DNA from 2 places in the Paenibacillus sp. ov031 genome. Region 2 is predicted to be linked to the other one. Evidence: riboswitches for the same ligand, from Rfam matches in the RefSeq annotation. Region 2 holds a riboswitch; the other holds the start of a gene.
The links. A riboswitch is a leader RNA that binds a small molecule or an ion and turns the genes downstream of it on or off. The one in region 2 is predicted to bind cyclic di-AMP.
Positions count from the first base shown of each region.

Region 1: it holds a riboswitch for cyclic di-AMP, as region 2 does, so the genes downstream of both, BUA17_RS16420 (HAD family hydrolase) here and BUA17_RS29310 (3D domain-containing protein) in region 2, are expected to answer to the same signal.

Region 1 covers NZ_FRDO01000003.1:544,985-556,219, reverse strand. The annotation lists gene urtC (urea ABC transporter permease subunit UrtC) at 1-501, shown strand, start outside; gene urtD (urea ABC transporter ATP-binding protein UrtD) at 464-1,273, shown strand; gene urtE (urea ABC transporter ATP-binding subunit UrtE) at 1,251-1,946, shown strand; gene BUA17_RS16450 (nitrogen regulation protein NR(II)) at 1,972-2,625, opposite strand; gene BUA17_RS16445 (hypothetical protein) at 2,653-2,856, opposite strand; gene BUA17_RS16440 (urease accessory protein UreF) at 3,134-3,835, opposite strand; tRNA gene BUA17_RS16435 (tRNA-Leu) at 4,257-4,339, shown strand; gene BUA17_RS16425 (glutathione peroxidase) at 4,490-4,966, opposite strand; cyclic di-AMP (ydaO/yuaA leader) riboswitch at 5,334-5,509, shown strand; gene BUA17_RS16420 (HAD family hydrolase) at 5,627-6,025, shown strand; gene BUA17_RS16415 (HAD family hydrolase) at 6,191-6,883, shown strand; gene BUA17_RS16410 (Nramp family divalent metal transporter) at 7,024-8,319, opposite strand; gene BUA17_RS16405 (organic hydroperoxide resistance protein) at 8,766-9,185, shown strand; gene BUA17_RS16400 (zinc ribbon domain-containing protein) at 9,391-9,636, shown strand; gene BUA17_RS16395 (hypothetical protein) at 9,735-10,013, shown strand; gene BUA17_RS16390 (thiol-disulfide oxidoreductase DCC family protein) at 10,157-10,579, shown strand; gene BUA17_RS16385 (DUF6612 family protein) at 10,679-11,235, shown strand, end outside.
Region 2 covers NZ_FRDO01000012.1:11,950-23,184, forward strand. The annotation lists gene rsmI (16S rRNA (cytidine(1402)-2'-O)-methyltransferase) at 1-174, shown strand, start outside; gene BUA17_RS29295 (AbrB/MazE/SpoVT family DNA-binding domain-containing protein) at 466-720, opposite strand; gene BUA17_RS29300 (HD domain-containing protein) at 1,039-2,319, shown strand; gene BUA17_RS29305 (TatD family hydrolase) at 2,648-3,418, shown strand; cyclic di-AMP (ydaO/yuaA leader) riboswitch at 3,660-3,913, shown strand; gene BUA17_RS29310 (3D domain-containing protein) at 4,187-5,371, shown strand; gene rnmV (ribonuclease M5) at 5,528-6,073, shown strand; gene rsmA (16S rRNA (adenine(1518)-N(6)/adenine(1519)-N(6))-dimethyltransferase RsmA) at 6,078-6,980, shown strand; gene yabG (sporulation peptidase YabG) at 7,040-7,936, shown strand; gene BUA17_RS29330 (biofilm formation stimulator Veg) at 8,090-8,365, shown strand; gene BUA17_RS29335 (small, acid-soluble spore protein, alpha/beta type) at 8,589-8,765, shown strand; gene ispE (4-(cytidine 5'-diphospho)-2-C-methyl-D-erythritol kinase) at 8,915-9,769, shown strand; gene purR (pur operon repressor) at 9,868-10,695, shown strand; gene spoVG (septation regulator SpoVG) at 10,884-11,168, shown strand.

The DNA.
Region 1 (11,235 bases), on a different contig from region 2:
GTTCTGGTGCTCGCCTACCTGCTTTGTCGCCGGGTTGTGAACAGCAGGTTTGGTCAGGTGCTTGAAGCTGCGCGGGATGGGGAGAATCGGGTTCGCTTTCTTGGCTATGACCCGGCAGGGTTCAAGACGCTGGCTTTCGCCCTTTCCGGAGCGTTGGCGGGAATCGCAGGTATGTTATTTGTGCTCCAGGTAGGGATCATCTCACCTTCCATGATGGGAATCGTGCCATCAATTGAAATGGTATTATGGGTTGCCTTGGGCGGGCGTGGGACGCTGATTGGTGCGGTAATCGGAGCTGTGGTACTGAACGCAGCCAAAACGGGCATCAGTGAAGCTTATCCGGAAGGTTGGTTGTTTGTCATTGGTGGGCTCTTTGTAACAGTGGTCTTGTTCATGCCGAATGGACTTGTTGGTGTATATCGTCATGTGGTGCGCTTGCTGAAACGGAGAGGAGAGGTTGTGCATGTTCCAGTCAGTCAGGAAAAACCAAAAGTCTACTGACGTTCCGGTAGTTCTGGTCGCCGAGGAAATCACGGTGGCATTTGGCGGTTTTGTTGCGGTCAAAGGTATGGATCTGAAGCTGCATGAACATGATCTGCATTTTCTGATCGGCCCCAATGGTGCTGGAAAAACAACGATGCTGGATGTGATTTGCGGCAAAACCAAGCCCTTGTCCGGTACAGTGAAGATGGCGGATGGTACGGATCTGACACGTCTGAAGGAGCACCAGATTGCTCGAAAAGGGGTAGGGCGCAAGTTCCAGGCTCCATCGATCTTTGCTGGTCTGACCGTGCAGGAGAACCTGACGCTGGCTGCGGAGACTCGTCGTTCTCCTTTACAGGCTCTGGGTATTCAACGCTATTCAAAAATAAGTCCGGCAATGGAGCAGATTACGCTCCAGGTTGGTCTGCAGGACCGTGTGGACGCACGTGCAGGTGCTCTATCACATGGGGAAAAGCAGTGGCTTGAGATTGGCATGCTACTGCTGCAGGAACCCCGTGTATTGCTGCTGGATGAACCGGCAGCGGGGATGACGGACGAAGAAACACACAAGACGGGTCGCCTACTGCAGGAGATTGCGCGAGAAAGGTCTGTTGTGGTAGTGGAGCATGATATGGAATTCGTCCGCGAGTATGCAGCCAAAGTGACGGTGATGCATGAAGGCAAACTTCTTAAGGAAGGTACGATGGCGGAAGTGCAGGAAGATCCGAGAGTGGCTGAAGTGTACCTGGGCAAAAGGAGGGATGACCATGCTGTCGCTGCAACGAATTGAGTCCGGCTATGGGGAAAGTAATGTGCTGCGCGGTGTGAATCTGGATGTCGAGCCAGGTCAGGTAGTATGCCTGATGGGGCGTAATGGTGTAGGGAAAACCACCTTGATGAAGACGTTGATGGGGCTTCTTAAAACGCGCAAGGGAAGTATTCAGTGGAAAGGTCAGGAATTATCCACCCACGATCCGGCCAAACGGGCCAGGTCGGGGATTGGATATGTGCCGCAGGGGCGGGAAATATTCCCGCAGCTTACGGTAAAAGAAAATCTGTTGCTGGGTCTGGAGACGAGTGCTGCAGGGGTGAAGACGTTCCCAGAGGATGTGCTAGCGATGTTTCCGGTGCTTGCCACGATGTATGGGCGGCAGGGTGGTGATTTGAGTGGTGGGCAGCAACAGCAGTTGGCATTTGCCCGCGCGCTGGCTTCTCGGCCGGGATTATTGCTTCTGGATGAACCGACAGAAGGTATTCAGCCTTCCATCGTAGAGGACATCCGGCAGGTCATTTTGCAAATTAAGGAAAAGGGTGAGATCTCCATCTTGCTGGTGGAGCAAAGCATTGATTTTGTACGCGGTGCTGCAGATTATATCTATGTAATGGACAAAGGGGCAATTGCACTGCAAGGAAAACCGCGAGAGCTGGATATGTCGCAGTTTGAGCACCATCTGTCTGTGTAGCTAAGGTTCATGGCGTAGGATGAGTTCAGGAGCGCTTGTCCAGAATGTTGGAGTACTTCGGATATAGTCTTCGGATGCAATCCGGGCAGATATCATGAGTGAATTCGGCATGGGTGTGCTTCTCCAAATAACTTTCAACAGAGTTCCAGCTGTCCTGTTCATCCTTAATCTGTTTGCAGACAGCGCAGATGGGAAGCAGTCCACGCAAAGTGCGTACTTCAGACAGAGCCTTCTTCAATTGGCGTTCTGTCTGTTTCTGTTCGGTAACATCCGTGTGTGCAATCAGTGCAAGATCAGACAGCAGGGATGGGTCGGCCTGAATCAATGGGGTGAGTTCCATACGGAACCATCGCTGTTCGCTGTGAGCAGTTTGAACGGAGATATCGTATGTATAACTGTCTTTAAAAGGTGCAGTGATACTTTTCAACTCCTGAACAATCTTCGCATTTTTTGCTTTCTCCTCGCGTAATGTCCACCCCTCTACAAGATGAAGGTAATGAGGCGGTTCAGGTGCTGTTCTGGAGGGGCTTGTTACGCTCTGTTTGGGAAGCAGTTGCCCAAGTCCATGTTGCCAAGCGGTGTTGCAGCTTCGAATGATCCAGTTGTGATCGACGATGATAAGTTGGTGTTGAATGGACTGGAACGATAATCTCTCCAGATCGGATATTAAGTATCTCATGAAATGAGCTCCTCCTTGGCAGAAATCTTATCTTAAATCATCTGGAATTTCCAAGATGTCTGCGACCTGGTTCCTGAACCGGGTTGCTTTGCGGGTACCGTGAATGAGATTGGACAGACGATATGGCGGAATGCCATACTGTTCACAAAATGTCTTTTGGTCGACCTGGAGTTCGGTTAGTCGTCGTTTAATGGCCCATCCGAAAGGAGTCACAGGTTTCTTTTTGTTCAAAAGGGTTCACCCCTCGTTGGAATGTAGTGTTCAGCTGGTTATTCTTGGTGTAAAATATATAGATATGCGAGCTGTATGTTTTATTATATACGCATTTGCGTCATCTAACAATTAAAAAAGACGGAAATAAGTGTATTTTAATATGTTAAATGGCGTAAATGCGTTAAATAGACAAAATAAATGACATAAAAAACACGCCAGCAATGAGGTTGCGGCGTGTTTTTTTATATTTTACTGTGTGAGGAGGTGGGTTGTGTGAAGAAAAAGGGGATGGGAATTAGGCTCTGTATGCGTGAAGCCCTGCTCCAAGCATGTGAAAGCTTGGAAACAACGTTTTCATGGACAATGAGGTCGGTTGTACCGGTCCATCCGCAGCGGAGGCGCTGACGGTATCCCATTCATGCTCCAGGTCTGCGGCCAGGCGAACCAGCAGGTCCTGGGTTGTATCGGTGTTAAGGGGAATCACTTTGGAGGCTTCGGTTATGCAGGCACTCATGGCTGAATGCAGATAACCAAGGACCGCCTCCTCGACAGGGATTTCGAGGTGGTGGTTAATCCAGGCGTGAACAGTGGGGAGACAGCCAACAGATTCATACTTAGCCAGCGTTTGTTCGAGATGGCTAAAATCAATCCAGGGGTGTAGTGCGCGAGCTAGCTTAATTAGTCGTTTGCCCATAATGGAGGCATGTTCTCTAAGATTGACTGGGGTGCGCTGGACATGAACGAGTTTGTCGATGAGGGCTGTACGCCATGCGTCCTTGTGATCTGCGGCGGTGTATATGCCTTTAATCGCCATACCTTCCAGACGCACGATGCTGGGATGCAATTGACAGCGCATGAATGATTCGAGATCTTCAACACTACGAATGGTACCTTCAGCGATATGGGCATCCATACCGAAGGAATGGGTGAACCCTCCGACCTGGATAGAGGAATCAAGCAGTTTGACATAATCGAGCAGCTTATTCCCACGGTTCACAATCTTTCGCCTCCTACGGTTCGTTAAATGTTATGTTAAATAACATTTATACTCCTTTTTGGTTCGCTATATGTTTGTAAATCCGAATTATATGATATATATATTCACATAAATATCCGCTTTTTGTCAATAGTTTCTTTGTTTTTTGAATATTAAATCTATTTAGTGTTATTTTATATAACTTTATGAGTTACTTTATACTAAGGGATATGAAGGATGGTAATACAAATAAAGTAGAGTGATCGGCCTAATCGGGTATACAAACGGGATTAAATTTAATCATATGCACTTCGTAGGAGAAAATGACGAGATTATACGATTTATGGAAGGAAAAGCGCAGTTAAAATGATATTTAGAAAAATGCTTTACTTTTAAACATGAACCGGGTATAATCAATTTTGTTGCCGATTATTTACGACATGCGGTCGTGGTGGAATGGCAGACACGCTATCTTGAGGGGGTAGTGGGTGTATACCCGTGGAGGTTCGAGTCCTCTCGACCGCATCATAAGAACGATAAAGAAGAAGCTTCCCGTATGGGAAGCTTCTTTTTTTTGTTTTATTTACAGTACAGATGGGCCAGACAAAAAAAGGTCACCCGTTTCCCCTGAATGCATGCTCATTCTGTCTGCTGGGGTCGGATGGCCTTTACTTGTTATTTAAGCAAATCTTTGATGTCCGCTTCAATTTTATCAGGTGTTGTTTTGGGAGCATACCGTTTCAGAACACGTCCGTTCTGATCCACAAGGAATTTGGTGAAGTTCCATTTGATGGCTTTGGAGCCGAGTACGCCTGGCGCTTCTTTGGTAAGGTGCTGGAAAAGAGGGTGAGCGCTTGAACCATTCACATCGATCTTCTCAAACATCGGGAAGCTAACACCATAGTTCATCTGGCAGAACTCGGCAATATCATCAGAAGAGCCTTTTTCCTGTGCAAACTGGTTGCTTGGAAAACCAAGAACTTCGAATGGGGAGTCTTTAAACTTATCCTGAAGCTCTTGCAGACCTTTGAATTGAGGTGTGAGGCCGCATTGGCTTGCTGTATTCACGATAAGCAGTACTTTGTCACGATAGTTGGACATTTCAACTTCCTGACCGCGAAGGGTGTTTACTTTGTAGTCGTAGACTGACATGAAAATCGCCTCCATTTCATATTCTTCTTTCTTCTATTATATTGATTACAATTAAATAATGCAAAATTAATATTGCTTTTTTAACTTAATTTGAAGCTGTCGTGTATGATCTGTGACTGATTTGCTACCTGAATTTCGCTAAAGAGAGAATTAGAGAGCTTTGATGAGATGGGTAGAGAATGGATACGTTGTAAGCGCTATTATTGATGTGAAATGGCAAAAATCCGTCGATTCGGTGATCTGCGCAGACTTTACACCAATATGGCACGGGTGTATGATTCATATCGTAATTCCAATTTAAATTAAATTTTACATGAAAAACGAAACAAACGATAATATCGCTCTGATTAATGATTATAAAAGAACGATGTTTTAATCGCTGAGTTTCCATTCATTCATGGGTGGGAAACGGGGGAACCAACAGGATGAACTGTCTAGGACAGTAGGCATCCATGGGGTGAATTTTCCGGTGACAGCCGGAAATAGGGCGACTCTCGCGCCCGAATCCGTCAGCTAACCTCGTAAGCGTTAAAGGGAGAGGCAACAAGCCGTACGCTGGTTCATAGTGTCTTTTTGCTATGGATTATTGAAGAAGCGTCCGGGAGGCCTTGGTCCCCCACGCTTCTTTTTTGTTGTCTTTTCACGCCAAGGGAGGAACGAATGATGGATAAAGAGATGATCTTAGTGACTGCTCCAAATGAAGCAGGACGTAAATTTATCAAATTGCTGATGTACAAAAAAATGCCGTTTGCCGTTCTGACCAACAGTGCAGGGGAAGAGCGCAGGCTCCGGAGAATCGGTGTGGAGCATGTCATTCGCATGAACACAGCTGCTGCTCAGAAATGGTTTTTGCCGCAAGGTAGTGTCGGCAATGTTTTTATTTTTGAAAATAGCCTAAACCTGACCTGTCGATATTTGCAGATCTGCCGCTCCTGGACATCCAAGTCCCTGTGTGTCATTACGGAACAAAGCCACCCCAAAGGGATCTATCGGGGAATGGGAGCAGACCGTATTGTATATTCCTTGAATGGGGAAGTTGGGTTTCTACTGAATGGCTAGTGGCTAGTACTATTCCTGTGATTGATCCAGTGTCAGCTGCCTGTTATAATTGAAATCATAAATAAACGGAAACTTGAGGAGACTCATGCATGTTGGTGGGTCTTCTTTTTTATGGTTTGGGAAATAGGGATATGGATTTCCTGTGGCTAACGAGGAGGAATAGGCGTGCCGGATGTACGTGGAATACAATGGTTGTTCTTTGATGTGGGGGATACGCTCGTGGACGAATGGGAGCCGGTAGATGATATTATCGGTCAGTTCGTTCGTGAAGCTTGTGCGCTCGGTTATCAGGTGGAGATGCAGACGGTGCGAGATATATTTGCCGCCTCTTACCGAAATTACGAGCAATGGCCGATGAAATTGGCTATTCGTACCCTTATCAGCGATGAGGGGCACCGGGAACAGATACAGGAGAAGCTAAAGTTCCGCAAAGAGCTTGAGCGCCCCTTTGCGTCAGCCGACGCTGTTCTCCAGACGTTGTCGCAACACTATAAGATTGGTATCATTGCCAATCAGAGTCCGGGGACGGAAAATCGGCTGGATAGCTACGGCTTGCGCAAGTATGTGGATGTGCTGGCCTGTTCGGCTGAAGAAGGAGTGTCCAAGCCTGATCCTGAATTGTATGCTGTAGCGTTGAAACAGGCGGGATGCAAACCTGAGGAAGCGGTCATGATCGGCGACAGGATTGATAATGATATTATTCCGGCTAAGAAGCTGGGTATGCACACGATCCGGATTTTGCAGGGTTATGGTAGATTCCAGCCGGAGCTTGCGGATGCAGAGCGTCCAGACTGGACTATTGAATCACTGGAGGAACTTCTTCCATTGTTAATGGTAACTCAAAATTCAGACAACTAAATAAGAGCAGTATTTAAGATCTAATCGGTATAATTAGGCTGCTGCTCAAACATATAAAAGGCTGATCGTCTCAAGGGGTACGTTACTTGAGTTGATCAGCCTTTTTGATTTAGACAAAATACCGCGTAGTTCCGTTTAACCTAGAACAACAGAATGGTCTGGATAATCAGATACACATTCAGGACAACGATAACTCCGGCAATGATCCAGGAGATGATTTTGAGCCACAGCTTGTTGGCAAAAGCCCCCATGCTTTTTTTGTCACTCGTAAACATTACCAGCGGAATGACGGCAAAGGGTAGCTGCAGAGACAGCACAACCTGGCTAAGAATCAACAGTTCTTCTGTTCCGTGCTCTCCAGCAATGGCTGTTACGATGACGGCCGGGATGATAGCGATCAGACGTGTAACCAGTCGACGAAGCCACGCTGGAATACGAATGTTCAGGAAGCCTTCCATTACAATCTGTCCGGACAACGTGCCGGTGAGTGTTGAGTTTTGGCCTGAAGCCAGCAGGGCTACACCGAACAGGATGCTGGCGATAGTGGTTCCCAGCAAAGGTGTCAACAGATGGTAAGCATCTGTAATTTCCGCAACCTGGGTCATACCCGCACTATGAAACACGGCAGCAGACACAATCAGGATGGCTGCATTAATGAACAGAGCTAGCGTTAAAGCGATGGTTGAATCCATGGTGGAATACAGAATCGCTTCTTTTTTTCCTTTTGGCGTCTGTTCAATCTGACGGGTCTGCACAATGGAAGAATGCAGATACAGATTATGGGGCATCACGGTTGCACCGATAATCCCGATGGCGATGTAGAGCATAGCTGGATTTTGCAAAATCTCAACATTCGGTACGAAACCATGCATGACGCCACCCATATCCGGTTTAGCGAGAAACAGGTCAATCCCGAAGCAGAGGGCGATGGTAGCCATTAGTACAATTACGAGGGATTCCAATGCGCGGAAGCCTTTATTTTGCAGCAAAAGAATGACCAGTACATCGACAGCGGTAATAATGACGCCGTATAACATGGGGATGTTGAACAGCAGCTTGAGCGCGATGGCTGAACCAATAACCTCGGCAAGGTCGGTGGCTGCAATCGCAAGCTCACACAAAATCCATAACACGATTACAACAGGCATGCTAAATCGTTCGCGGCAGGCTTGCGCCAAATCCCGTCCTGTGACAATCCCGAGCTTGCCAGCGAGAGACTGTAACACAACAGCCATTAAGTTCGAAATCAGAATAACGGACAATAACGTATAACCGAATTGTGAACCACCGGCAATATCCGTTGCCCAGTTCCCGGGATCCATATATCCAACGGCAACGAGGTAACCCGGTCCAACAAAAGCAAGGAACTTTTTCCACCAAGCAGCGTTCTGAGGCACCTTCATGGAGCTGTGGGCTTCCCCGAGAGATGGGGCCATGCCCGCAGCCAATGGCTCATTTGAAGGAGTGTTGAACGGATTTTTTTTACTCATAATATAATCACCCGACTTTGAAGTATTGATATTCTATATGAAGAGGAACGGTGTCATTCCTTTGATTAAATTGGAACATTGAAACCAAAATCTTAAAAGCGTAATTAAACGACCTCACATATGTCTAAACGTTTATGTTGATACTTACATTGTACTCCTTCAATTATTTTTGTCTAGTGCAACTTTTGTGTATGAGGACAAAATTTACCGGAGAGTGAATTGTGCCTTAGTATATTACCCAACCCTGGATAAATTACCTGTGTTCATCCTCAATGCATGAAAAAGATAAAGATGTAAAAGCTGAATAAGGAGCAACAACGTTTCAAAATGAGCCAGAAGTTTAAATTGAATTGTAGGCAACAAAAATCTTATAGGTGAAGGAGAGATTCTTAATGGAAGCTTTATATACAGCAACAGCGACAGTTAAAGGTGGACGTACAGGTTCGGTGGCTTCTTCGGATGGCGTGCTCAAGCATGATCTGAAAATGCCAAAAGAACTTGGAGGCTCCGGTGGTGAAGGAACCAATCCTGAGCAGCTCTTTGCAGCGGGATACGGTGCATGTTATGAAAGTGCTCTTGCCAATGTGGCACGCAAAGCAGGCGTGAAATTGGAGAATGTGGTGGTCACAAGTAATGTATCCATCGGCAAAGATCCGGCAGATGATGGTTTCCAACTGTCTGTACGTTTGGATGTGAGCATGCCTGGCGTGGATCACAGTCAAGCAGAGGATCTTGCACGCAAGGCACATGATTTCTGTCCTTACTCCAAAGCAACACGCGGCAATATTGATGTGGTACTTAATGTAGTTTAAGACCTGACTCGTAGGAGTAAAGGGAACATATAGAGCAGGGTATCTTTGGATACCTGATGTTCGAGTACAAGACCCTGCTGGCCTTCGGCAGGGTTTTGTATTTTATAATACAGATGAGATGCAGGAGATTGCATGTTGAACAGCGTACTATTTTACATAATCTACTCTTGCTTGAAGTCATACATTCGAATAAGGGGGAACGACAATGAGTATTGAAGAGATGATAGAACGACGATTTGTATGTACCAAATGCAGGGGTACGGATTGCAATATTAAGGAAGTATCCATGTCAGGAGCAGGACTTAGCAAAATGTTTGATATTCAGCACAATCATTATCTCTTCGTCGCCTGTTCTTCCTGTGGATATGTAGAAGTATTCGATCCGGATGTGTTGAAAGGGAAAAAACAGGGTCAGGTGGGTACCATTCTTGATATTCTATTTGGTGGGTAAATGTGCGTGAGTTGACATCGAACTAAAATTTCTTTAATATGATTTAGTACTAAGAAGTGTCAATGCATGAACCAAATTTGAATTAACAGGTGATATCCATGTCTTATAGACCGCGTATTGCAAATTTAGAATTAGCTAGTGGCAACAAGGAAGACGGATTGTATGAATTTAAAATGAAATTGGTAGACGGTACACAATGCCGTGTATTCTACTCCCATTCCCCGGAATGGAAGCTGACCAATATCAGCCGTCTACAGAAAACACCTTGTCCGGTATGTCGCAAAGATTTCATTTGCAAATGCATGGACCAGTGGGCTGGTGACCTGCACCAACAGATGATCGACGACCAATGGATGGAAAAGGCAATTGCCGAGTAATTGCCAAAACAGATACGAGCGTGGGCATAGACCCTGCGCTCTTTTTCTATTTTCCGTTATACTTAAATAAAATGTGAAAAAGCGACCGAGATGACTCAAAACGGGTAAGTTATGCTAATAGCACACATGAGGAGGCCACGATTATGACAGTAAATCAAACGGATCAGCATCAGGGACACCCGATTGTGCTTGTGGACGGAGTCTGTCATTTCTGCCAAGGATTAACGAAGTGGATTATCAAGCGTGACCCTGAGGGGAAATATCATTTTGCATCACTCCAATCGGATGTAGCGAAAAAATTGCTGGAGAAGGGCAATCTGTCCACGGACAGCATGGATACTTTTGTACTCATTGAGGATGGAAAATATTATACACGTTCAACCGCAGCGCTGCGTCTGGCCAAAGGTTTGAAATTCCCTTATCCATTATTGTACGTGTTGATTATTGTACCGAAATTTATTCGAAATGCCATATATAACACTGTAGCTCGCAACCGATATCGCTGGTTCGGTAAAGATGAAGCGTGCATGCTGCCTACACCTGAAATTAAGGATCGATTCCTTTGAAAGGCTGAAGTGTGACATATTTTATCGGTGACGATTGATTAATAACGGAAATAATTGGGTAATGAGTACGGATCAACTCTATTTTGGGAGGCAAATAACTTGAAGAAGTGGACTACATTAATTATTGGGGCATTATTAGCAGTAAGCATGACAGCTTGCAGTAGCGATGCAGATAACAGTACAGCAACGCCGCCAGCTGGAAACGAAACGTCTAACGAGGGGAATACAACTGCGGAGCAGGAGACAAAGATCCCTACATTGGACGAGTTAATTGAGAAAACGAATGCAGCTACTAAAGATATGAAAAGCTTCACTACGGAAGCCAATATCGATCAAAATTTGAAACTGGTGGCTGGTGAGCAGTCCCAGGATCAACAGGTGAAAACATCACTGAAGATGGATATCATCAAAGATCCGATGATGATCTATCAGGAGATGAAAATGGAAATGTCCGGACAGGAAGCGCAGAATGTGAAGCAGTACATCACTTCGGATAAGATTTATTCGCAGGTGGGGAACCAGTGGGTCAAAATTCCTGACGAGCAAACGAAACCACTGATTGAGCAGATGCAGGCAAGCATGAATCCGGAAGGTGAGCTGGAGCAATTCAAAAAGATTGCCGAAGACACCAAAATTACGGAAGAAGGCGACAACTA
Region 2 (11,235 bases):
GGTATCAGGGAAGAAGAGCGTAAGGCGGAGCGGGAAGCCTGGTGGCAACTGCTGTCCTTGGAGGATCATGTGAGCCATTATGAGAATGAAGGACTTAGTCGTAAAGATGCGATGAAGAAAACGGCAACGGATCGAGGTTTGACGAAACGAGATGTATATAACGCTTTAATTTAATAACGAATCAACAAAAATATGCTGGAATAGGGAACATAAACTTAAAGGGACCTTAGATCCAACCTTAATGGAATATGAAAATGAGCAGAGCGGAGAAAAAATTATATTACGAACGTCACCGCTCTTCTATTTGGAGTTGAACAGACTCGTAGCTCGATTTTTTGGGTAATGAAAACCAATAATAAAGCAAAAAAATACCTTCCAGCGGTGGGGTTCACACCGGGAAGGCGATCAAGGAATATAAAAAGGTTAGAAATAACAATTTAATAAGACCATTATACCTGATATTTCTTATTTTGTCACAGGTGCAGGGATTTCGGAAATACATTCGTTACAAACAATTTTACCTTTGAAATAAGTAACGTTCTCTGCATTGCCACAGAAGATACAAGCTGGTTCGTATTTTTTCAACATGATGCGCTCGCCGTCAACATAGATCTCAAGAGCATCTTTTTCACCAATACCGAGCGTACGGCGCAATTCGATTGGAATAACTACCCGTCCCAGTTCATCCACTTTTCTTACAATACCTGTTGATTTCATCATTATAATCAGTGCTCCTCTCAGCTAACGATCATTGTCATTATTCGACATTATTTTATGTTTTATGATACTCATCATACCAACGATTCCCAAAACAGTCAACCTTAAAATTAGCTTAAAATAAAGGCTGTTTTTGATAAGATTACGAGTGGTAAGGGATTGGAAGCCATTTTTCGTATTTAAACATCAATGTCATCTTTGTCGATTTGGAAAACGACAAAACTACCTTATTCGACAAGATTCGTCAAAGCCTGTCGAATCCTTGGTGGTATTATACTGAAAAGCGACAAATACAAACGATATTTAAAGGAGTGAATAGACATGGAACAGCGTTTAACGGAAGAAAAGGTGTTTAAAGATCCGGTACATAATTATATCCATGTGCAAGATCCGATTATATGGCAGTTGATCAACACGCCCGAGTTTCAACGTTTACGCCGAATCCGTCAATTGGGAACTTCGTTTCTTACTTTCCATGGTGCAGAGCACAGCCGCTTCTCACATTCCTTGGGCGTCTACGAAATTACACGTAAGATTATTTCCCAATTCGAAAGAAGTCACTATTCAGATTGGCCAAAGGAGGAAAAAACAGTAGCCCTTTGTGCAGCATTGCTCCATGATCTTGGACATGGGCCATTCTCTCACTCTATAGAAGAAGCTTTCGATATGAATCATGAGGATTGGACTTGTCGGATCATTACAGGTGATACCGAAGTAGGGGCGATCTTAAGACGGTATGCTCCTGATTTTCCCGAGAAAGTGGCTTCTGTTATTCAAAAAACGTATGAGCAACCTATTGTCGTTAATTTGGTTACCAGTCCGCTCGATGCGGACCGCATGGATTACTTGCTTCGGGATGCCTACTTTACAGGTGTAAACTATGGGACGATTGACCTTGACCGTATCTTGCGTATGCTGCGTCCATATCACGGACGAATTGTGGTCAAGGAGTCGGGCATGCACGCCGTGGAGGATTACTTGATGTCCAGGTACCAGATGTACTGGCAAATTTACTTTCATCCGGTTACCCGAAGTTCGGAAATTATATTGCGGCAAATATTTAAGCGGGCAAAAAGTCTCATACAGCAAGGTTTTCAATTCCGCTTCATGATTGATCCACTACCCCAGTTATTCGCTGGAGATCTATCGGTGGATGAATATTTACAACTGGACGAAGCTTTGATTCAGACGGCATTTATGCAGTGGCGCAAAGAGGACGATGCTGTTCTAAGTGAGTTATGCGAACGATTTATAGATCGCAAATTATATAAGTATGTAGAGATTGAACAGATCGACGTAAACATGATTGAAGAGATTCGGGAAGCCTTCACTGTAGCTGGTCTCAATCCCGAGTATGATCTTGAAATTGATTTTCCAACGGATAATCCGTATGATGTGTTTCGTCCGGATGAATCCACGGACAAGCAGATTCTGCTGCTTGATCGGCAAGACAAGTTACATGAGTTGTCAGAGGTGTCCGACATTGTCCGTTCAATTAGTGGTCTTCATCGTGGAAAGCATCATTTGTATTATCCGCAAAATAAGGTGGATGCGATTGTTCATGAATTACCGTCCCATATACGCCCCTATTTCTCCCATTAAATGATGCGTAATGCTGTTCAAGAATCATGATGTAAAAAAGCTTTCGAAAAGAGCTATTTTTCATGATACAGTAATCTGCTTTAATGGAGAGTACATGTAGATCGACATAATTTTGTAATCAAAGTAATTAGAATACAACCCGATTGCCTAAAAATGAGCACATATAGATATGAAGGAACTTGTTCGTTCTACATGTTGTGCTCAACAAACAATGAAAGAAATATAAAAAAAACATGATCCAATTTAGTAATAGTTATGTTCTGGTTAAGACTGCAGGATGGATTAAAAAGAGATAGTCGTTTATTCGACATGAAGGGAGAAATACAGCATGATGTTGTTCGACACACATACACACCTGGATGCACCACAATTCGACGAGGACCGCGAGGAAATGATTCAGCGTGCTGTGGATGCAGGCGTTGGTCGCATGATTAATGTGGGCTTTAACCGGGAGACCATTCCAACCACGATGAAGCTGGCTGAAACCTATGATTTTATATATGCTGCCGTAGGCTGGCACCCAGTGGATGCAATCACAATGCAAGAGGGTGATCTGGAATGGATTGCATCTTTATGCAAGCATGAAAAAGTGGTAGCCATCGGTGAAATTGGTCTAGACTATTACTGGGACACTTCACCGAAAGAGGTTCAACATCGCGTATTACGACAACAGATTGGTCTTGCCCGTGAGTTGAATATGCCGATTGTCATTCACAACCGGGATGCGCATGAAGATATTGTAAATATTCTGCGTGAAGAGAAAGCTGGAGAAGTAGGCGGTGTCATGCATTCCTTCTCTGGCAGCTGGGAAACGGCGAAAATGTGTCTGGATTTAGGCTTTCATCTTTCCTTCGGAGGGCCAATCACGTTCAAAAATGCAAAGCAACCCAAAGAGGTACTTGAGAAGGTTCCTATGGACCGATTTTTCATCGAAACGGACGCTCCTTATTTGACACCGCACCCTTATCGTGGAAAACGAAATGAGACAGCGCATGTACGTCTGGTTGCAGAAGCAGCTGCGGAAATTAAAGGCATTTCGATAGAGGAAATTGCAGCAATAACGACCAAAAATGCCATGGAACGATTTGGGATTCGTTAAAAGATCGAGCAAAACGGGTGAAAAAGTGAGTTAGGCGGAGTTAATTTGCTTTTTGATCCAAATAAATCAAGAATATTACAATATTTTAACCAAATATTTAGAAAAACGTACTTGAACAACGCTTTACAACATGCATAGAAACAGGATATCATCTTTTCAGTGAATTGTTGTGCGGAAAATTGGACAGATGTTCGGGGGATGAACAAAGGGACACTTTCCGATGAAACAACATTACTTTCATGAATCAGTCTCGCTGAGTCTCCGTTAACGGAGAGCGGGGGAACCAATAGGGCTTAAACATCAGTGATTGCAGCCGATGCGCAACATGCGCTGACCCAAAAGCAGCGTATGAATCTGCGAAGCCGTATTTGATTTCTTCTTTGGGTCTCGGGGTGAATTCAAGGGCGTCCGCCATGAGCGGATGACCGGAGATAGGGCGGCTCTCTTTCGCCCGAACCCGACAGCTAACCTCGCAAGCGGAAAAAGAGAGGCAACCTCGTGCATGAATTTCCGATATTCAGAATCATTCGGAAGCCACGAAAGAGTTCCTCTTAAACTCTTTCTTTGGCTTTTTTGTTTTTGAATAAAAGAAATACGGTCATCATACGGTAAGTATTCAGGAGGATGACATCATGTTGCGAAGATTGATTCATGGTGCAGAACCGGATTATGTTGGTCCGATCTGTGTTCTGTAGAAAATTTGGTATAGTCGCGTCAAAGACATCATGCATTACTTTAGACGGCGAGGCTATGAAGGAGGACGGAGAAGTGGGCACATTCCAACCAGAAGAGACCCATGAGTCACGATCATCCAGTAAGTCTTTCGCGTTGCGGTGGAAGCATGAGAACTTGCGTCAAATGGCATTGATCGCGATTTTCTCAATTGCGCTTACAATCATGATCTTGTTAGTCGTTTACGGTCAGGCCGGGAAACAAATTTCACTGGTTATTGATGGCAAAGCTCAAGCGGTAGAGACTCGTACAGGAATGCTTCAGGAAATGCTGGAGGAGCAGTCAATCACAGTCAGCCCTCACGATCAGGTATCCATGCCCTTGAATGGGGCGATCACAGATGGAGACCGCATCGTTATTGAGCGGGCCGTTCCAGTTAATATTACGGCAGACGGGGACACCAAGACTCTGTATACAACCGATTCATCGGTAAAAGATGCGATTAAAAAATCAGGTATTCAAATTGCAAGTGAAGACAAAGTATATCCGGCGCTTGGAACCACTATTGAAGCGGATATGAAAATCCGTGTAGTGCGGGTAACAAAGCGTACGGTGGAAGTGGAACATCCGATTGCTTATAAAGTGATCAAAACGGCTGACCCTAGCTTGTACAAAGGCGACAATCGTGTCGTTGTGAGCGGTAAAGAAGGCACACTTGTACAGCATATTGAAAAAGTGTTTCAGGATGGAGAATTGGTCTCCAAAAAAATGGTGGGTAAATCGGTCGCAACGAATCGCGTCGATAAAGTGATTGCCATTGGTACCAAAGCCAAACCTGTTGTGAAAGAGCCAGTGATTCAGACGGTATCGGCGCAGACTTCCACGACAAAAACAGCAACAACCACGAACTCGAAGAAAACCGCTGCCTCGGGCAGCAAAGTAATTACCGTCTCAGGCAGTTCTTTTAAATATTCAAAAGTCTTGAAAAATGTATCCATGACGGCATACTCTTCTGAAGAGCCTGGTATCGGCACAAAAACAGCTTCAGGTACTCGGGTAACTGAGGGACGTACCATTGCGGTTGATCCCAAAATCATTCCGATTGGCTGGTGGGTGTATATCGAGGGCCTTGGCTTCCGTCGTGCGGAAGACACAGGTGGTGCCATTAAAGGCAACAAAATTGATGTGTATTATGATAGTGTGAAGCATGCCCTGAACTTCGGACGGAAGAAAGGCAAGACGGTATATGTGATTGGTCCGGTGAAGCCGGAAGCGAACTAAAATCGTTTTACTTTGAAATGGGAATGCTATAAAATATAAGCATGAATGATTCATGCGGAATATGCGGCGGAGGGGTCTGAATTCAGTCTCCCCCGCCGTTTGGCAGAGAAGAGGGATATTCCTCTTCTTTTTGCGTTAGAAAGGAAGAAATGGAACATGATAAAAGAAGTGATCGTGGTAGAAGGCCGTGACGATACCGTAGCCATTCGACGTGCGGTTCAGGCAGATACGATCGAGACCGGTGGGTCGGCCATCAACCAACGCATTCTAAAGCGGATTGCACTTGCTCAAGAGAGACGTGGTGTCATCGTACTGACAGACCCGGATCATGCTGGTGAACGTATTCGTAAAATCATCGCCAATAAAGTACCTGGTTGCAAGCATGCTTTCATTCCGGAGGAAGATGCTACGCGCAAAGGCGACATCGGAGTGGAGAACGCTTCACCGGAGGCGATTCGTCATGCATTAGCACGTGTACACACATCATATGAAGGCGCACCAAGTTTGATCGATTGGGAGGATCTGATTGCGGCGGGACTGATTGTGCACCCACAGGCTGCTGCACGTCGTATGGAGATGGGCAATCTGCTGGGCATAGGTTATTGCAATGGCAAACAGTTCCACAAGCGGTTGAGTGTATTCCAGATTACCCGGGAAGAGTTCTCCGAAGCATTATCGCAAATTGAACGTGAAGGATTGTGAGCGTATGAAAGGCATGGAAGAAACCGTAGAAATTGCAACACCCAAACGAACCAAAGAAATTATTCAAAGACACGGATTTTCATTCAAGAAGAGCCTGGGTCAGAACTTTCTGATCGATCAAAATATACTGAACAAAATTGTAAATGCAGCTGATCTGGACGAGTCCAAGGGCGCACTTGAGATCGGGCCAGGGATCGGCGCACTCACAGAACGTCTGGCTCGGGTAGCCGGTCCTGTAACGGCTGTAGAGATTGATCAGCGATTGATCCCGATTCTGGGTGAAGTGATGCAGCCTTATCCAAACGTTCGTGTGCATCACGGGGATGTGCTGAAGCTGGATCTAGCTGAGTTGTTCCATACCGATTTTGGAACGGTAGATAAAGTGAGTGTTGTAGCCAATCTGCCTTATTATGTAACGACGCCAATCATGATGAAGCTGCTCGAAGAGAAGCTGCCTGTAGACAGCATTGTGGTCATGATCCAGAAGGAAGTGGCTGAACGCATGGCTGCTGCACCAGGATCAAAGGACTATGGCAGTTTGAGCATTGCGGTTCAGTACTACAGTATGCCGGAATTGGTCTGTATTGTTCCGCCCACGGTCTTTATTCCGCAGCCTAATGTGGAATCGGCTGTAATTAAGTTAAAGGTGCGTGAACAACCACCGGTTGAAGTTCCCGACGAGGCACATTACTTCGAAGTGGTACAGGCTTCCTTTGCGCAGCGTAGAAAAACCATCTCCAATAATCTGAAAGCCCGTTTCTTCACGAAGGAGAACAGAGAACAGGCTGATCAGTTGTTGGAGCAGGCCGGTATTCAGCCTTCAAGACGGGGAGAAACATTGAGCCTGCAGGAGTATGCGACACTCAGTACCGTAATGTGGGAAGCTGGGGTACGATCAGCTCTGTAAAATTCGGATGAACCAATCCGGGTTTCTGCCCATACGATGGGGTAGAGGTGATTATGTTGATGAATATCGGAGACTTGGTCGTTCGAAAGTCATACGGTGGAGATGTGACTTTCCGGTTGGAAGGCCTCCAGTCGGACGGTGCCATCATTAAAGGGACCGAGTTCCGGCTGTTAGCCGATTCCCCTGTGGACGATTTGATACAGGTTCCTTATGAACCGCAGAGTGCGAAGACGAGGCAGGCCCATGTGAAGGCACATCAGACGCTCTCACTCCTGCAGCAGAATCGAATGGAACAGGCCGAGCGCAATCGTGAAGGTTTGGTTCAGGAATGGTCTGTTCAACAAGAACCCGCTTATTTCGAGATGCCTGGCAAAGTGCTGCACTTGGATGGCGATCCTAATTATCTAAAAAAAAGCATGAACCTTTATGAGCAGCTTCGTGTTCCCGCAGAGGGTCAATATGTACACGAGTCTGCCATGGCGGACACTTTATATCGTCTGCTGCCCAAAGTGCGTCCGGATATCGTTGTCATTACTGGCCATGATGGGGTACTCAAGACCCGTCAGCCCTATGACTTATATAGTCTGGGAAGCTACAAGAATTCGCAGAACTTTGTATCCGCTATTCAGGTAGCTAGGCAATATGAACGTCATCTCGATGCGCTCACGATTGTAGCTGGCGCGTGTCAGTCCCACTTTGAGGCCTTGCTGCGGGCTGGAGCGAACTTTGCCAGTTCACCAGGACGAATTCTCATCCATGCCCTGGACCCGGTCTATGTGGCAGCTAAGGCAGCCTTCACGTCGGTGCGGGAAACGGTGAACATGAATGACATTTTGCATAACACGATTAGTGGTAGCCAGGGTGTGGGCGGCGTAGAGACACGGGGAAGTTATCGGGTAGGTCTGCCCGGATTGAACGATCTATCCACGTTAAAAGTGAATCCATCAGCCGTCTAATGATGGCAGAAGAAAGTCCCATTTAGGGGCTTTTTTTGTTTGCAAAAAAATTCATTGACAACAACTTTTTGATACTGATATAATAATTAGTTTTGATTTGACAATGACTGTAAAATCCGGTATAATGGACAAGAAAAGAGGTGGTCGTCGACAATGGCTAAAAATACGCTATTGGATATCAAACGCAATCTCGATGCACATATCGGTCAGAAAATTATGCTGCGGGCTAATGGTGGCCGCCGTAAGACCATTGAGCGTACGGGTGTATTGGAAGAAACGTACCCTTCTGTTTTTATTGTTAAGCTTGATGAGGAGCAAGAAACTTTCAAGCGAGTATCCTACAGTTATGCTGATATACTTACGGAATCGGTGGAAGTCATGGTATTTGATCCAGGCAGCCAGACGCATAGCTCCTACATGGAGACGTAAGTATCGATTTACGGCGATTCTGCCCCCTTGGGCAGGTCGCTTTTTTTATTTTTGCAATAATCCCGCTCGATTCATCGGAGATGCATAGTTGATCAGGAATGAGTCTGGGGAAGAAGCGGCATACTATTTGGACAGGTTCAAGGCATTTTTCTTGGCCTGGGGGCAAATAGTCCCGGATACAAATGGACTTATCATGAATGAACTATTTCGAGGAGGATGACCCATGAGCCGGAGAAGAAGAAGTGTAATGTCGGATGAACTCAAGAATGAACTGGCAAAAGACCTAGGATTCTATGATACCGTCCAGCAGGAAGGTTGGGGCGGGATCAAAGCGAAGGATGCGGGCAATATGGTGAAACGGGCCATTCAACTTGCGGAAGAAGCGGCACGCAAATCGTAATCCGGTTCAATCGGTTTGGAGAGCGGGGCAATCCGGCAGGAATGACCTCGCTTTTTCCCCATGGATGCGGAATAGAAATGACTTGACAGCCCCATTTTGATATAATATGTTAAGTTGTCTTAGGGAAAAGGTGAGGACGGGTGAACGCCTTGAAAATTTACGAAAAAGCGCCTGCTAAAATCAATTTGATGCTAGACGTTTTACATAAAAGAAGAGATGGATTTCACGAAGTTGAGATGATCATGACGATGGTGGATCTTGCCGATCGACTGGAAATGTCTGAGCTACCTCGTGACACGATCTTTATCTCCAGTCAGGCGGGATATATCCCCCTGGATGAGAAGAACTTGGCTTTTCAGGCAGCCAGGCTTATCAAAGAGCGTTACGACGTGAAAACCGGAGTTCATATTCATCTGGACAAAAAAATACCGGTGGCCGCCGGACTTGCTGGTGGCAGCAGTGATGCAGCAGCAACGCTGCGTGGATTGAATCGCCTCTGGCGTCTCAACATTCCGGATCAAGAGCTGCAGGAACTTGGAGCAGAACTGGGCTCGGATGTGCCTTTCTGCATTACAGGCGGAACAGCACTCGCCACAGGCCGTGGAGAGAAGCTGACACCAATGCCGAATCCCCCGCAATGTTGGGTGATCTTGGCCAAGCCGCCGATTAATGTGTCTACAGCCGATGTCTATGGACGTTTCCGCAGCGACAAGATTGTTCGTCATCCGAGTGCTGCCAAAATGGAGCAGGCCATTCGCAACCAATCCTTTGCCGAAGTGTGCGGGCAGATGGGGAATGTGCTTGAGGACGTAACGTTGAAGCTGTATCCGGAAGTTCAGCATCTGAAGGATGCCATGATTCGGCTTGGAGCAGACGGAGTATTAATGTCAGGCAGCGGTCCAACTGTGTTTGGACTGGTCTCTAAGGAGTCCAAGGTTGCTCGGATATACAATGGACTGCGAGGCTTCTGTAAAGAAGTATATGCAGTACGCATGCTAACTTAAAATTCGCTTTTATAATGTACAAACACGTATAAAGGTGGTATATTTTTAAATAATTATTCGGATTTGGATGTTTTCCGTGATCGTGAGGATGGATCTCTGTGAAGAAATTAAAACGAAGCGCAAGGCTGGTTGAAATGACGCAGTACTTATTGTCTAGACCGCATACGGTTATTCCGTTGACTACATTTGCCGAACGCTATGGAGCTGCGAAGTCGTCGATCAGTGAAGATTTGGCGATTATCAAGGAAGTGTTCGAAGAAGGTGGTTCGGGAGAACTGCATACACTGGCTGGAGCAGCCGGGGGAGTAAAGTGGATTCCAAAGGTGTCCAGAGAACTGGCACTGGCTTTTGCAGAACGACTTTCTACCCAGCTCGCGCAGCCGGATCGGATACTCCCTGGTGAATATCTGTACATGTCCGACCTGCTTGGACAGCCCGCATTGATGAATGAAGCCGGCAAGATTTTTGCAACGGCCTTTGGCAATATGAATATTGATGTGGTGATGACGGTCGAAACCAAAGGGATTCCACTTGCTTATGCGACCGGAGCCCAGCTCAACCTGCCTGTAGTGCTCGTGCGCAGGGACCATCAGGCTACGGAAGGATCGGCCGTAAGTATCAATTATGTATCCGGGTCCCATAAAAGCCTACATACCATGTCCCTATCTCGCAGGGCAATGCGTGAGCACTCCAGAGTGCTCATTGTAGATGATTTTATGAAAGCTGGGGGAACCGTCCAAGGGATGATCGACCTATTGGCCGAGTTTAATGCCACGGTAGCTGGGGTAGGCGTATTAGTAGAATCTGGATCGGTTGATTCGGAAGAACGACTGCTGACGGATTACATATCTCTGGCGAAGCTGACGGCGGTTGATGCGAAGAGCAGACACATTTCCGTCAAGCCTGGCAACTATTTTGACCTGTAGAATCATGACGAATTACATGTCGGGAAAGGTTCTTTTCCATCGACCTGGCACTAACATTGTCGAATTGTGTATTAAATAAAAAAATTCCTGAAATTAGGACATTTTTGTGGTTATAAAAAGAAGGAGTTCGTATGTGCTGTGTGGAATTATACACCAAGTTCTGATGGAAAAAGGTGGTGAACACACACATGCAAATTACGGATGTCAGACTCCGCCGTGTTAACTCTGAGGGGAGAATGAAGGCTATCGCATCCATTACCATCGATAACGAATTCGTCGTTCATGACATTCGCGTCATCGATGGCAATAACGGAATGTTTGTTGCTATGCCGAGCAAGCGGACTCCTGACGGAGAATTCCGTGATATCGCCCACCCGATCTCTTCCGGTACTCGCGAGAAGATTCAAGCAGCTGTTTTGACTGAGTATGATCGCGCAGCAACTGAGGAAGAAGTCATTGAAGAAGGTGCCTGAGAACATTATTGGGGTTCGAAGGAAAAGAGAGCCATGTCTTATGGCTCTCTTTTCTTTTTGACCGGAA